One region of the Erwinia sp. LJJL01 genome, then DNA from elsewhere that is predicted to be linked to it. Evidence: predicted binding sites of a transcription regulator. Region 1 holds the regulator's gene; the other holds the start of a gene.

Region 1 (7,272 bases):
AGCTCGACGCGCGGGGCCTGTAAGTTGCCGTCGGCGGCGCCGCGCGCGCGGTTCTGGCTCCAGAAAGCGCGCCACGCCACGCCTTTGACCTCGAACTCCACTTCTGCCAGGCACTCGGCGGTATCGCGCGTCATCAGTTCATTCTGCGACTGGGTGATGCCCTTCAGGCGCGGGGTTTCGTGATACAGCGCGAGGCAGATGGCGTCGAGCAGGGTGGTTTTACCGGCGCCGGTCGGGCCGGTGATCGCGAACAGGCCGTTGCTGGCAAAGGGTTCCGCGCTGAAGTCGATTTTCCACTCGCCCTTCAGCGAGTTGAGATTTTTAAAACGCAGGGTCAGGATTTTCACTGTGGCTGCTCCTCATGGCGCACCGCTTCCAGCGTCTGCGCAAACAGCAGGCTGGCGCGCTGCAGTTTCTCCGGCTGCTCGCTTTCCAGCGCCAGGCGGCGGCTGAACACCTCCTCCACGCTCAGCTCGCTCAGGGTTTCGTTATTCTGTCGGGCGAGGGTCTGTTCGCGCTGCTCGCGGCTGCGGCGCAGCAGCACCACGTCTACCGGCAGCGCGGCGGTCAGCTCCTGAATGCGGCGCTGCAGCTCGCTGAGCCAGGAGTCGGTGACGATCTCAATATCCAGCCAGATGATTTTGCCGTCGCCAGCCTCAGGCAGCGCCGCCAGCTGCTGCTCAATCTGCTCCAGCGAGCCTTTAATCATCTGCATCGGCTGGAACAGCGGGATCGGCAGCGCTTCGGCTGAGGCGAATTTCCCGTCGATAAAGTCGACCATAAACACGCTTTTCGCCTTGCCCAGCTCGTCAAAACTGAGCGGGATCGGCGAGCCGCTGTAGCGAATATGGTCGCTGTCGGCAATGCGCTGGGCGCGGTGAATATGGCCAAGGGCGATGTAGTCGGCGGGCGGGAAGCAGTCGGCTGGAAACGCATCCAGCGTGCCGATATAGATATCGCGCACCGCATCGCTTTTGGTTACGCCCATGGTGGTCAGATGGCCGGTGGCAATAATCGGCAGCGGCAGGTCCAGCGCCGCGCGCTGGCTTAACGCTTCCAGCCAGCAGCGCTGGTAGTGTTCAGTAATCGCTTCCAGCAGGCTTTGCTGTTTCTCGCGCCCCGACTGGCCGCTCTGGCTGCGCAAGATATCGCGCGGGCGCAAAAACGGGATGGCGCACAGCAGCGCACCCGGCGATCCGTCGCGCTTATTCAGCATCAGCACCTGCTGGCGGATATCGTCGCTGGCGGCGGCGATCACCCGGGTATTCAGGCAGGCCAGCAGCTCGCGCGATTCGTTGAGCGTCGCCACCGAGTCATGATTACCGCCGAGCACGACCAGCTGGCAGCCGGTCTGCTGCAACTTCACCACAAAGCGGTTATACAGCTCGCGCGCGTAGCTCGGCGGCGAGCCGGTATCGAAAATATCCCCGGCGACAATGATCGCATCGGCCTGCTGCGCCTCCGCCTGCTCCAGCAGCCAGTCGAGAAAAGCCTGGTGCTCGGCCGCCCGGCTTTTGGTGTAGAAAAACTGGCCGAGATGCCAGTCAGCGGTGTGGAGGATGCGCATATAACGTCCTGTCAGCAGAAAAACGTGAACCCGATTATAAACAGGCTAAACCGATCGGCCTGTTTTTTTTAAATCGCGCACAATTTCAGGGGGTGCTTTTTTCATAAAAGTGTCATAAAACTGACGCATAATGGCGCCGCATATCCCCGTGAAAGCCGTCAACAGCAGCAGGAGTAATAATGCCTAAGCGCATTCTGGTCGTGGAAGATGAAGCCCCAATCCGTGAGATGTTATGTTTCGTCCTTGAACAAAATGACTACCAGCCGATCGAGGCCGAGGATTATGACAGTGCGGTCAATCTGTTGATCGAACCCTGGCCGGATTTAATTCTGCTGGACTGGATGTTACCCGGCGGTTCCGGCATCCAGTTTATTAAACACCTGAAGCGCGAAGCGATGACCCGCGATATTCCGGTGATGATGCTGACAGCCCGGGGTGAAGAGGAAGATCGCGTGCGCGGCCTGGAAGTGGGCGCTGACGACTATATTACCAAGCCGTTCTCACCGAAAGAGCTGGTGGCACGCATCAAAGCGGTGATGCGCCGCATCTCCCCGATGGCGGTGGAAGAGGTGATTGAGATGCAGGGGCTGAGCCTGGACCCGTCATCGCACCGCGTGATGTCCGATACGCAGCCGCTGGAAATGGGGCCGACCGAATATAAACTGCTGCACTTCTTTATGACGCACCCCGAGCGCGTTTACAGCCGCGAGCAGTTGCTAAACCATGTGTGGGGCACTAACGTATACGTCGAAGATCGTACCGTCGACGTCCACATTCGCCGCCTGCGTAAGGCGCTGGAACTGACCGGGCACGATCGCATGGTGCAGACGGTTCGCGGAACAGGTTATCGTTTCTCTGCACGCTACTGATCGTTCACGCTGGAGTCTGAACCGTGCTGGAACGCCTCTCCTGGAAGAGATTATTGCTGGAACTGCTGCTTGCCGGTCTGCCCGCGCTTATTCTCGGGCTGCTGGTGGGCTGGCTGCCCTGGCTGCTGTTAGTCTCAGTGCTCTGCGTGCTGGGTTTTCACTTCAACAATTTATTGCGCCTCTCCCACTGGCTGTGGGTTGACCGCAGCATGACGCCACCCAGCGGGCGCGGCAGCTGGGAGCCGCTGTTCTACGGCCTGTACCAGATGCAGGCGCGTAACCGCCGCCGCCGCCGTGAGCTTGGCCACCTGATCAAACGTTTTCGCAGCGGCGCCGAATCGCTACCGGATGCGGTGGTGCTGACCACCGAAGAGGGGACGATATTCTGGTGTAATGGCCTGGCTCAGCAGATGCTTGGCCTGCGCTGGCCGGAAGATAACGGTCAGAACATCCTTAACCTGCTGCGCTACCCGGAATTTACCCGCTATCTGCGCCAGCGCGATTTTTCCCGCCCGCTGACGCTGGTGCTTAACAGCCACCGCCACCTCGAATTCCGCGTAATGCCCTACAGCGAAGGGCAGTGGCTGCTGGTGGCGCGCGACGTCACGCAGATGCACCAGCTGGAAGGGGCGCGCCGTAACTTCTTTGCCAACGTCAGCCACGAGCTGCGCACCCCGCTGACGGTGCTGCAGGGCTACCTGGAGATGATGAACGACTCGGTGCTGGAGGGCACGCTGCGCGATAAGGCGCTGCACACCATGCAGGAGCAGACCAAACGTATGGACAGCCTGGTGAAACAGCTGCTGACGCTGTCGCGCATTGAAGCAGCGCCGGCGCTGGATCTGCAGGAAAAAGTCGACGTGCCGATGATGCTGCGCGTGCTGCAGCGCGAGGCGGAAACCCTCAGCAATGGCCGCCATGAGATCCACTTCCAAACCGACCCGCAGCTGCGCGTATACGGTAATGACGAGCAGCTGCGCAGCGCCATCTCCAACCTGGTGTATAACGCAGTGAATCACACCCCGGACGGTACGCGCATCGATATCAGCTGGCTGCGCAGCAGCCACGGCGCCGAGTTCAGGGTGAAGGATAACGGGCCGGGAATTGCCGCTGAGCACCTGCCGCGCCTGACCGAACGCTTCTACCGGGTGGATAAAGCCCGCTCAAGGCAGACCGGCGGCAGCGGGCTGGGGCTGGCGATCGTCAAACATGCGCTCAGCCACCATAATGCGCGGCTGGAGATCAGCAGCGTGCCGCATCGTGAGACCTGTTTCAGCTTTCATCTGCCGCCGAGGTTGATTGTCACTGCCGAACTGGCTGAGAATGCCCTGCGATAAGACAACCGGATCTGACGTAATGAAAAAGCGAATCGCCCTGGCACTCCTGCTGGTGGCTGCCTGCTCCCACGCCAAAGAGGGGATGCTGGCGGGCAATCTGACCAGCGTCGGCTCTGACACCCTTGGCAACCTGATGGCGCTGTGGGGCGAGAATTTTAATCGCCTCTATCCCGGGGTGAATGTGCAGATCCAGGCCGCGGGATCGTCAACGGCACCGACCGCGCTGGCGGCGGGCGCCGCCCAGCTGGGGGCGATGAGCCGCCCGATGCAGGCGGTGGAGCGCCAGCTGTTTGAAGACAGCTACGGCTACCCGCCGCTGGCCGTGCCGGTGGCGATGGATGCGCTGGTGGTGGTGGTGAATCAGGATAATCCGCTGGTCGGGCTGAACGCGCAGCAGCTGGATGCCATTTTCTCCATTACCCGCCGCTGCGGCGCGCGCTCCGAGCCGAAAACCTGGGGCGATCTGCAGCTGAATCAGCCGGGCTGGGCGCAGCGCGGGCTGCAGCGCTTTGGCCGCAACTCCGCCTCCGGCACCTGGGGTTTCTTTAAGCAGCAGGCGCTGTGCAACGGCGATTTCCGCAATGATGTCGGTGAGTACCCGGGTTCTGCTGCGGTGGTGCAGGCGGTGGCCGCTTCCCTGAACGGGATTGGCTACGCCAGCGCCGGCTTTCATATCAGCGGGGTAAAGATTGTGCCGGTGGCGCGCGAAGGTCACGACTGGATCGCGCCGAGCGCGGAGAATATTCGCAGCGGCCGCTACCCGTATGCCCGCCCGCTCTATATCTACGTGAATAAGGCGCCGGGCAAACCGCTGGAGCCGTTAACCGCCGCGTTTCTGCGTTTAGCGCTGTCGCCGCAGGGGCAGGCGCTGGTCAGCCAGGCCGGGTATCTGCCGCTGTCGGATGCACAGATGACCCAGGCCAGAGCGATGTTGGCACCCTGATTCCCCGCCTGACAGGTGAGGCATGCCTCGCCCCTACATACGCTCTGGCGTAGGGGGCAGGCATGCCTGCCCCGTTGTCATTTCCGCATAATGAATTTATTTCATGCGTGATGAAATTTCCTCGTTTGCCGTGGCAGGCCTCTCATGACACTCTTAGTGACAGACATATAGACGTCCAGAAGTCTATAAATAACTTCACGTAATTGTTACGACACTAAATTACGCGCCCGCTAAGGCGTAATCAGGAGCAAACTCATGACTCATCCTACCCATTACCGTGCTGAAGTCGTTGGCAGCTTTTTACGTCCGGCCGCCATCAAGCAGGCGCGCAAGCAGTTTGAAGCGGGTGAAATCAACGCGGCAGCGCTGCGCAGCATTGAAGATGAAGCGATCCGCCAGGTGGTGGCGCAGCAGCGTGCCAGCGGTTTGCAGGTGGTGACGGACGGCGAATTCCGCCGCGCCTGGTGGCACTTCGACTTTTTCGACGGTCTGGACGGCGTTGAGCGCTATGAGGCCGAGCAGGGGATTCAGTTTAACGGCGTGCAGACCAAGGCGCGCGGCGTAAAAGTGACCGGCAAGCTGGGCTTCAGCAACCACCCGATGCTGGAGGATTTCCGCTTCCTGAAGAGCATCAGCGGTGATGCTGTTGCCAAAATGACCATCCCAAGCCCGAGCGTGCTGCACTTCCGCGGCGGGCGCAAAATGATAGATGCGGAAGTGTATCCGACGCTGGATGCCTATTTCGACGACCTGGCGCAAACTTACCGCGATGCGATCAAGGCCTTCTACGATGCCGGTTGCCGTTATCTGCAGCTTGACGACACCGTGTGGGCTTACCTGTGCTCGGACGATCAAAAGCAGCAGATCCGCGAGCGTGGCGACGACCCGGAAGCGCTGGCGCGCACCTATGCACGCGTACTGAACCAGGCGATTGCAGGCAAGCCGGACGATCTGACCATTGGTCTGCACGTCTGCCGCGGGAATTTCCGTTCGACCTGGATCTCTGAAGGCGGCTACGAGCCGGTGGCGGAGATCCTGTTTGGCGGCGTCAATATCGATGCGTTTTTCCTTGAATATGATAATGAGCGCTCGGGGGGCTTTGAGCCGCTGCGCTTTATCAAAAAGGGCGACCAGCAGGTGGTACTGGGCCTGATCACCACTAAGACCGGCGAACTGGAAGCGGCGGAAACCGTGGAGCAGCGGATTAAGGAAGCCGCACAGTTTGTCAGCCTTGACCAGATTTGCCTGAGCCCGCAGTGCGGTTTTGCCTCGACCGAAGAGGGCAACAGCCTGACGGAAGCGCAGCAGTGGGCCAAGCTGCGCCTGGTGGTGGATATCGCTAATCGCGTCTGGTAACCCGTGCAGCAAAAAGTGTACAGGGCGCGTATTTGCGCGCCTTTTGTGCATATGAGGCGATGTTAATGCAGAAAATAAGCGCGATGGGAGTAAAAAACATACAAATCATGTAACGCCTTTTTTGCAGAAGATAAAGATATGCACTGCTTATGCAGTTTTTTGCGCTATATCATCCTGCTTTTCCGATCCCGTATTGCCTTTCTCCCCTATAAACGTTCTACTTAGCCCCGTTTTTTCGCAATCCCCTGCATACAGAGAATAACCTGCTCAGAATCGCTGCCTGTTCGAACAATAAACGGTGTAATTCACTGCATTGTTATGATCTGACGACGTTTTTAGAGCAAGCGGGGCAGATGTATTACAGCATCACGACTTTTAACATCACCACAGGCAACACGATTCTTATGACGCATCGTTTAACTTCTAAAGACATTCTGGCGCTGGGCTTTATGACTTTTGCCCTGTTTGTCGGCGCCGGAAACATTATTTTCCCGCCAATGGTCGGGATTCAGTCCGGCGAACACGTCTGGATTGCCGCCCTGGGCTTCCTGATTACCGCGGTAGGCCTGCCGGTGATCACCGTGATTGCGCTGGCGCGCGTCGGGGGCGGTATTGATGCTCTCAGCTCACCAATCGGTAAAGCTGCGGGCCTGGTGCTGGCTACCGTCTGCTACCTCGCCGTTGGCCCGCTGTTTGCCACGCCGCGTACTGCCACCGTGTCGTTTGAAGTGGGTATTGCCCCGCTGACCGGCGACGGCCCGCTGCCGCTGTTTATTTACAGCCTGATTTACTTCGTGCTGGTGATTGGCATTTCACTCTACCCGGGCAAACTGCTGGATACCGTTGGCCACGTGCTGGCACCGCTGAAAATTGTCGCGCTGGCTATCCTCGGCGTTGCGGCGCTGCTGTGGCCTGCGGGCGGTCTTGCACCGGCAACCGCTGACTACCAGCGTGCGGCGTTCTCCAGCGGTTTCGTCAATGGTTACCTGACCATGGATACCCTGGGCGCGCTGGTGTTTGGCATCGTGATTGTTAATGCTGCCCGTTCGCGCGGTATCAGCGAGGCGAAGCTGCTGACCCGCTACACGGTGATTGCTGGTCTGATTGCCGGCGTGGGCCTGACGCTGGTCTATCTGGCGCTGTTTAAACTTGGCTCAGACAGCGCGGCTATCGTCGATCAGAATGCCAATGGTGCCGCTA
Region 2 (7,272 bases), 790 kb from region 1:
TTTCCCACTACGGAGATAGCGAATGCTGAAGTCCTTTAACGGACCACAAGTGAAAAAGTCATACATCGCCTTGATTCGCGAGGAGCTCATTTCCTCGGTAGCTTTCTCTTCTTTTACAATCCAACTGCTGTTCCAACACTCCTTTAAACCTTTTTTGGTGCATAGCCTGCAAGCGTATCGCTATGCATTTTTACCAACGGCTAGACCAGGCTTAAAAGGAAGCCATGACCTCTAAAGCGTTCACGTAATCGCATCGATAATAGGGATGCGGGAAATGAAACCAACTGTAAGGTGCCACTATGGGAAGACAGAAAGCAGTGATCAAAGCTCGTCGTGAAGCAAAACGTGTGCTTCGTAGCGATTCACGCAGTCACCGTCAGCGTGAAGAAGAATCGGTCACCTCGCTGGTGCAGATGGGTGGGCTGGATTCGATTGGCATGGCACGCGATAGCCGCGACCATTCACCGATTGAAGCCAGAAATGAAGCTCAGGCGCACTATCTCAACGCCATAGAAACCAAGCAACTGATCTTCGCTACGGGCGAAGCAGGTTGTGGTAAAACCTGGATCAGCGCCGCAAAAGCGGCCGAGGCCCTGATTCATAAGGATGTTGACAGGATTATAGTGACTCGCCCGGTACTTCAGGCGGATGAGGATTTGGGATTCCTTCCAGGGGATATCTCAGAAAAATTCGCCCCGTATTTCCGGCCGGTATATGACGTTCTGGTTAAACGTCTTGGCTCTTCCTTTATGCAGTACTGCCTGCGTCCCGAAATTGGCAAAGTGGAAATTGCGCCGTTTGCCTATATGCGAGGCCGCACGTTTGAAAACGCCGTGGTGATTCTGGATGAGGCGCAGAACGTCACCGCCGCCCAAATGAAGATGTTCCTGACGCGCCTTGGGGAAAACGTGACCGTCATTGTTAACGGCGATATCACCCAGTGTGATTTACCGTCCCATGTTCAGTCCGGCCTGGCCGACGCGCTGTCGCGCTTCCAGGACGACGAGATGGTGAGCGTGGTCCGTTTCGGAAAAGAGGACTGCGTGCGTTCTCAGCTCTGTCAGCGCACGCTGCTGGCTTACGGTTAATCGCTTAAGCCCTGATGAAAGCCCGGCCAGTTGGCCGGGCTTTTTTATGGCTACTCGTCAGTGCCAAAGCCCTGTTTCAGCACGGCTGGCTGCACCTGCGGGAAATAAATATGGTCGTAATAGCTGGCGGTATTGTTACCCCAGTTATCGCCATCGGTTCGCCCGGTCTGCTGCCAGTGCGCGACCAGCACCTCGTTATACGCTTTGATCACCTCAGGCAGCATCGCGCTGTTATAGCGCTCCTCGTGGCGGAAGCCCGCCAGCGACATACGCGGTTTCTGAACGGCAGGTTGATCAACATACCCCAGCACCACCCCCGCTACCGGGAAGGTCAGCTCAGGCAGGTTAAGCAGCTCAATCATCGCCTGCGGCTCGCGGCGGATCCCGCCAATTGGCACCACGCCCAGCCCGTGAGAGCGGGCAGCGGTCATCACGGTCGCCAGCGCGATTCCAATATCGGTCGCACCGGAGATCAGGCTTTCCAGGCTCTCATGCGCGATCTGCTGTTTGCCTTCCGCCTCAATTGCCAGCTGGCTTTTGTGCATATCCAGCACAAAGGTGATAAACACCGGGGCTTTCGCGATCCACGGCTGTCCACCGGCAATTTCCGCGATTTTTGCGCGGGTGGCAGCATCACGCACCACCACCAGCGATACCTGCTGGGAATTTACCGAAGTTGGCGCACGCCAGGCCGTTTCGACAATGTCATCAATAATCGTGTCGGCAATGGGGGTGTCAAGATAGCTGCGATCGCTGCGGTGGCTTTTCAGCAGTTGAGTGATTTCGTTCATGTGATACCTGGTGTTCTGAATATGTAGAGTGTGAAGGTAGTGAAGATCCAGGGGTAACGGCTACGCATTTTGTGCGGCAGATCACATTTTTTGCTGTAGGGGGCGACCGCTTCTCTGGTCGCCCCGCAAAACCTTCAAAGCGGCGCTGGATATTAAATAACATCGCGTTGGTCGCGCAGGTGTAGGGGCGGGGCATGCCTCGCCCTCCGCGAATGCGGGTCGGGCATGCCCGACCCCTACGCAAAACGCAAAAAAAAAAGCCAAAACTTTCGCTCAGGCAATTCTCTTTGAATAGGGTGGTGAGAGAGGGGGACTATACCTTTAAAGCGGCGCTGGATATTAAATAACATCGCGTTGGTCGCGCAGGTGTAGGGGCGGGGCATGCCTCGCCCTCCGCGAATGCGGGTCGGGCATGCCCGACCCCTACGCAAAACGCAAAAAAAATGCCTGAACTTTCGCTCAGGCATTTCTTTTTGAATATGGTGGTGAGAGAGGGGTTCGAACCCTCGATACGTTGCCGTATACACACTTTCCAGGCGTGCTCCTTCAGCCACTCGGACACCTCACCATATTTTACTGCCGCTACCCGCAGGGGGTAACGGGGCGCTACTATAGGCAGTCGCGGGTAATGGGTCAAGCAGTATTTTTCCCTGTGCTTCTATTCGCTTAAGTGATGAGCAACCAAGGATAATCTGGTGCAGCCAGTGCGCAATTCGCCATAAACGGCGAAGCTCGCCTTTTATGCCGTTAGAACGGCAGGCCGGGCTTTAAGCCGGGCTGATATCAGCAGCTAAACCCTGTGAAGCGATCGGCCAGCCATAAGGTAAATTGACATTAATCTGTCACAAATAAGTCGCAAAGCTGAAATAGTTGTATCGCAGACTGACTCCCTGAAATCTTTAGCAAAACTTATTCATGGAGATCGCCGTTAAATGAAACATCAAGCTTTCGCACTTTCCCTGCTGACCTCACTGATCTGCTCCTCTGCCGTCGCCGATATCGCCACGTACCAGCGGGCCGCGCAGGGTGACATGACTCAGCCGGGCGGAGCACGTCGCCTGAGCGGTGACCAGACCGAGGCGATTAAAGCGTCGTTAAGCAACAGCACGGCGAAAAACGTTATTCTGCTGATCGGCGACGGCATGGGCGACTCCGAAATTACGGCGGCGCGAAACTATGCGCAAGGGGCGGGCGGCTTCTTTAAAGGGATTGATGCGCTGCCGCTCACCGGACAGTACACCCACTATGCGCTGGATAAGAAAACCCACAAGCCTGACTATGTGACTGACTCCGCAGCATCCGCCACCGCCTGGGCAACCGGCGTGAAGTCCTATAATGGGGCGATTGGCGTTGATGTGACGGGTAAAGATCACCCCTCGCTGCTGGAGCTGGCGAAAGCCGCCGGTAAAGCGACCGGCAATGTGTCAACCGCAGAGCTGGAAGATGCCACCCCGGCGGCGCAGATTGCCCACGTCACCTCGCGTAAGTGCTACGGCCCGGTCAAAACCAGCGAGCTGTGCGCCAGCAATGCGCTGGAGCAGGGCGGTAAAGGCTCGATTGCTGAGCAGTTGCTAAATGCGCGCGCCGACGTCACCTTTGGCGGCGGCGGGAAGACCTTCAGCGAAACGGCAAAAGCCGGCGAGTGGCAGGGCAAAACGCTGGAAGAGCAGGCGAAGCTACGCGGCTATCAGCTGGTGAACGATCTCGACGGCATGAATGCGCTGACCTCTGCCAGCGACGCGCAGCCGGTGCTGGGGCTGTTCGCTGCCGGGAATATGCCGGTGCGCTGGAAAGGCCCCAAGGCCACTTACCACGGTAATCTTGATGGCAAACCGATTACCTGCGAAGTCAACGCGGAGCGCCCGGCATCCACCCCGACGCTGGCGCAGATGACCGATAAGGCTATTGCGCTGCTGAGCAGTAAACCGGAGGGCTTCTTCCTGCAGGTGGAAGGCGCTTCTATTGATAAGCAGGATCACGCGGCCAATCCGTGCGGGCAGATTGGTGAAACCGTCGATCTGGACGAAGCGGTGCAGAAGGCGCTGGAGTTTGCGCGCAAAGAGGGCAATACCCTGGTGATTGTCACTGCCGATCATGCGCACTCCAGCCAGATTATCGCCAACGACAGCAAAGCCCCGGGCCTGACGCAGACGCTGATCACCAAAGATGGCAGCCCGATGACCATCAGCTACGGTAATTCAGAAGAGGATTCGCAGGGCCACACCGGCACCCAGCTGCGCATCGCCGCCTTTGGCCCGCACGCGGCCAATGTCGTCGGCCTGACCGATCAGACCGATCTGTTCTATACCATTAAAGCGGCGCTGGATATTAAATAATCACGCATTTTACGGGCCGATTGAAAAAAAGGATCGGCCCCTACAGCACACAGGAAGATGTAGGGGGCGACCGCTTTTCTGGTCGCCCCACAAATGCAAAAAATGCCTGAACTTTCGCTGAGGCATTTCTCTTTAAATAGGGTGGTGAGAGAGGGGGATCACTCGCACCATCCCTGGCGCTCGCCCTGTACCTTTAAAGCGGCGCTGGATATTAAATAGCATCCCGTTGGTCGCGCAGGTGTAGGGGCGAGGCATGCCTCGCCCTCCGTTAATGCGGGTCGGGCACGCCCGACCCCTACGCAAAATGCATAAAAAAAGTCTGAACGTGAGTTCAGACTTTCTCTTTAAATATGGTGGTGAGAGAGGGGTTCGAACCCTCGATACGTTGCCGTATACACACTTTCCAGGCGTGCTCCTTCAGCCACTCGGACACCTCACCATATTGTTGCCGCAACCAGGTTGCTGACGGGCGCTAATGTAGGGAAAAGTGCGGTTGCGGTCAACTGCCTTTCGACTATTTTGAGTGCGTTTAGTCAGTTTTAACGCACTTTGCTGGTTTAAACGCCAGCCAGGTTCAGATTAGGCCGCTAAAGCCAAATCGGCGCGCATCGCCAGGCGCAAAAGGTGCATAATAACCGACTTATTTTGGCAGGAAAAACAGAGGTTAGTTGTGGACCACACCAACCGTATCCCCCAACAGCAGGTGCCGGGGGGAACCGGCGCGCTGTTCTTTATTCAAATTTTTGCCACCATGGGCTTCGCGGTGCTTTACTCCAGCCTGGTGCTGTACGCCACCAAAAAACTCGGCTTCAGCGAAGGGCAGGCCAACACCATGATGGGCGTGTTCGGCGCCTTTAACTACGGTCTGCACCTGTTCGGTGGCTACCTTGGCGGTCGCTTCCTCAGCAACCGTAATCTTTTCGTGCTGGGAATGGTGCTGCAGGTTGCTGGCTGCTGGACGCTCTCCGGACAGAGCGCGGAAGGCCTTTACTGGGGGCTGGCGATGTTCCTGACCGGCAGCGGCCTCAATGTCACCTGCATTAATATGATGCTGACCCAGCGCTTTGCCCCGGAAGATAACCGCCGTGAGAGCGCCTTCCTGTGGAACTACGCCGGGATGAACCTCGGATTCTTCCTCGGCTTTACCGGCGCGGGCTACTTCCAGCTCAGCGAGCACTATGAAGCGCTGTTCCTGTTCGCCACTATCGGTAACGCGGTGGCCATTGTTATCTCGCTGCTACGCTGGAAAGTGCTGGCCGATATCAGTACTCCGCTGCTGCAGGCAAACCCGCGCCAGTTCCGCTGGCGCATGCTGGCCGGGCTGGTGATTCTGGTGGCGCTGGTGCCGCTGATCCGCCTGATGCTCAATCACGCCGGGTTTACCGGGGCGTTTGTGCTGGCGCTGGGCGCAGCGATCTTCCTGCTGCTGTGCTTTACCACGCTGCGCCATCGCCCGCGTGATGAGCAGCGCCGCATGTGTGCTTACCTGATCCTCGCGCTGGGTGCGCTGGTGTTCTGGACGCTGTACCAGCTGGCGCCGATGGGCCTGATGCTGTTCACCGAGCACAATATTAACCTCCGCGTGTACGGCATTCAGGTGGCCCCGCAGTGGGTGCAGAATATCAACACCCTGGTGATTGTTTTCGGCGGGCCACTACTGGCTATCTGGTTCCGCAACCTGCGCGAGCGCGGCTGGCGCATCGATATCCCGCTGCAGTTCTCCGCCTCGCTGTTTATGATCGGGCTGGGCATGCTGGTGCTGCCGCTGGGCATTGCGCTGGCGGGCGGTGACGGCATTGTGGCGTTCAAATGGATTGTCATCAGCTACGTATTGCAGAGCATCGCCGAACTGCTGCTCTCGCCGATTGGCTATGCGATGATCGGCAAGCTGGCTCCGGCGCGCTATCAGGGAGTCATGATGGGCTGCTGGATGATGGTGACCGGCGTGGCGTCGGTGCTGTCCGGCTACGTTTCCGCGCTGATGCCGGAAAACAGCGGCAGCACGCCGCTGCTGACTAACCCCGGCTACAGCCATATCTTCAGCCTGCTCGGCTGGGGCAGCGCGGCGGTCGGTTTAGTGCTGATCTGCCTGATCCCGCTGCTGCGCCGACTGATCCAGCAGGTCGACCGGCCCTAATTCTTTTCGGGGCAGTTCTCTGCCCCAAATTTTCACTTGCCAGCCGCCGCGTTTTCCCTGAGCCTAAACAAAAACCAGGAGAGAAAACGTGGACATCCTTTTTTATCACCCGTCTTTTAAGGCAGAGACCTGGATCACCGGGTTACAGCAGCGATTACCCCATGCACGCATTCGTCAGTGGCAGCCCGGCGACGATCGGCCGGCCGATTATGCGCTGGTACGTCAGCCGCCGGTAGAGATGTTAAAAGGGCGGGCGCTGAAGGGCGTCTTTGCGCTCGGCGCCGGCGTGGATGATATCCTCGGCCAGCTGCGCGAGCATCCGGATATGCTGGCACCCGGGGTGCCGCTGTTCCGCCTGGAAGATACCGGCATGGGCCGCCAGATGCAGGAGTATGCGGTTTATCACGTCCTCGGCTGGTTCCGCCGCTTCCCGGAATATCAGAAACAGAAAACCGAAACCCTGTGGCACCATCTGCGCAACTACGCGCGCCGCGACTTCACCATTGGTATTCTTGGTGCGGGCGTGCTGGGCAGCAGCGTCGCCAACAGCCTGCTGGCGTGGGATTTCCCGGTCAGCTGCTGGAGCCGCTCGCCGAAGCAGATTGAGGGCGTCACCAGCTTCCATGGTGAAGCGCAGCTCGGCGAGTTTCTTGCCGGGAGCCAGGTGTTAATTAACCTGTTGCCCAATACCCCGCAAACCCACGGTATCATCAACCGCCAGCTGCTCAGCCAGCTGAAGCCCGGCGCATTTCTGCTTAACCTCGCACGCGGTGCGCACCTGGTGGAAGCCGATCTGCTGGCCGCGCTGGAAGCGGGCGAAGTGAAAGCGGCGGCGCTCGACGTGTTTAATCACGAACCGCTGCCCGCCGAACACGCGTTCTGGTCGCACCCGGATATCGCCATCACCCCACATAATGCCG

The links. The regulator PhoB, encoded in region 1, activates phosphate uptake and scavenging genes when phosphate is short. The targets are predictions, from matches to a motif close to CTGTCATAAAACTGNCNNAT.
Region 2: the regulator PhoB is predicted to act here: its motif matches at 2,719-2,738, upstream of phoA (alkaline phosphatase).

What each region holds. Positions count from the first base shown of each region.
Region 1 covers NZ_CP178576.1:3,048,862-3,056,133, forward strand. The annotation lists gene ACLI4M_RS15055 (AAA family ATPase) at 1-347, opposite strand, end outside; gene sbcD (exonuclease subunit SbcD) at 344-1,567, opposite strand; gene phoB (phosphate response regulator transcription factor PhoB) at 1,747-2,436, shown strand; gene phoR (phosphate regulon sensor histidine kinase PhoR) at 2,460-3,773, shown strand; gene ACLI4M_RS15075 (PstS family phosphate ABC transporter substrate-binding protein) at 3,793-4,716, shown strand; gene ACLI4M_RS15080 (cobalamin-independent methionine synthase II family protein) at 4,972-6,072, shown strand; gene brnQ (branched-chain amino acid transporter carrier protein BrnQ) at 6,477-7,272, shown strand, end outside.
Region 2 covers NZ_CP178576.1:3,836,170-3,843,441, forward strand. The annotation lists gene ACLI4M_RS18995 (hypothetical protein) at 23-235, shown strand; gene phoH (phosphate starvation-inducible protein PhoH) at 300-1,088, shown strand; gene ACLI4M_RS19005 (NADPH-dependent oxidoreductase) at 1,139-1,879, opposite strand; tRNA gene ACLI4M_RS19010 (tRNA-Ser) at 2,360-2,447, opposite strand; gene phoA (alkaline phosphatase) at 2,812-4,215, shown strand; tRNA gene ACLI4M_RS19020 (tRNA-Ser) at 4,567-4,654, opposite strand; gene ACLI4M_RS19025 (peptide MFS transporter) at 4,886-6,352, shown strand; gene ghrA (glyoxylate/hydroxypyruvate reductase GhrA) at 6,441-7,272, shown strand, end outside.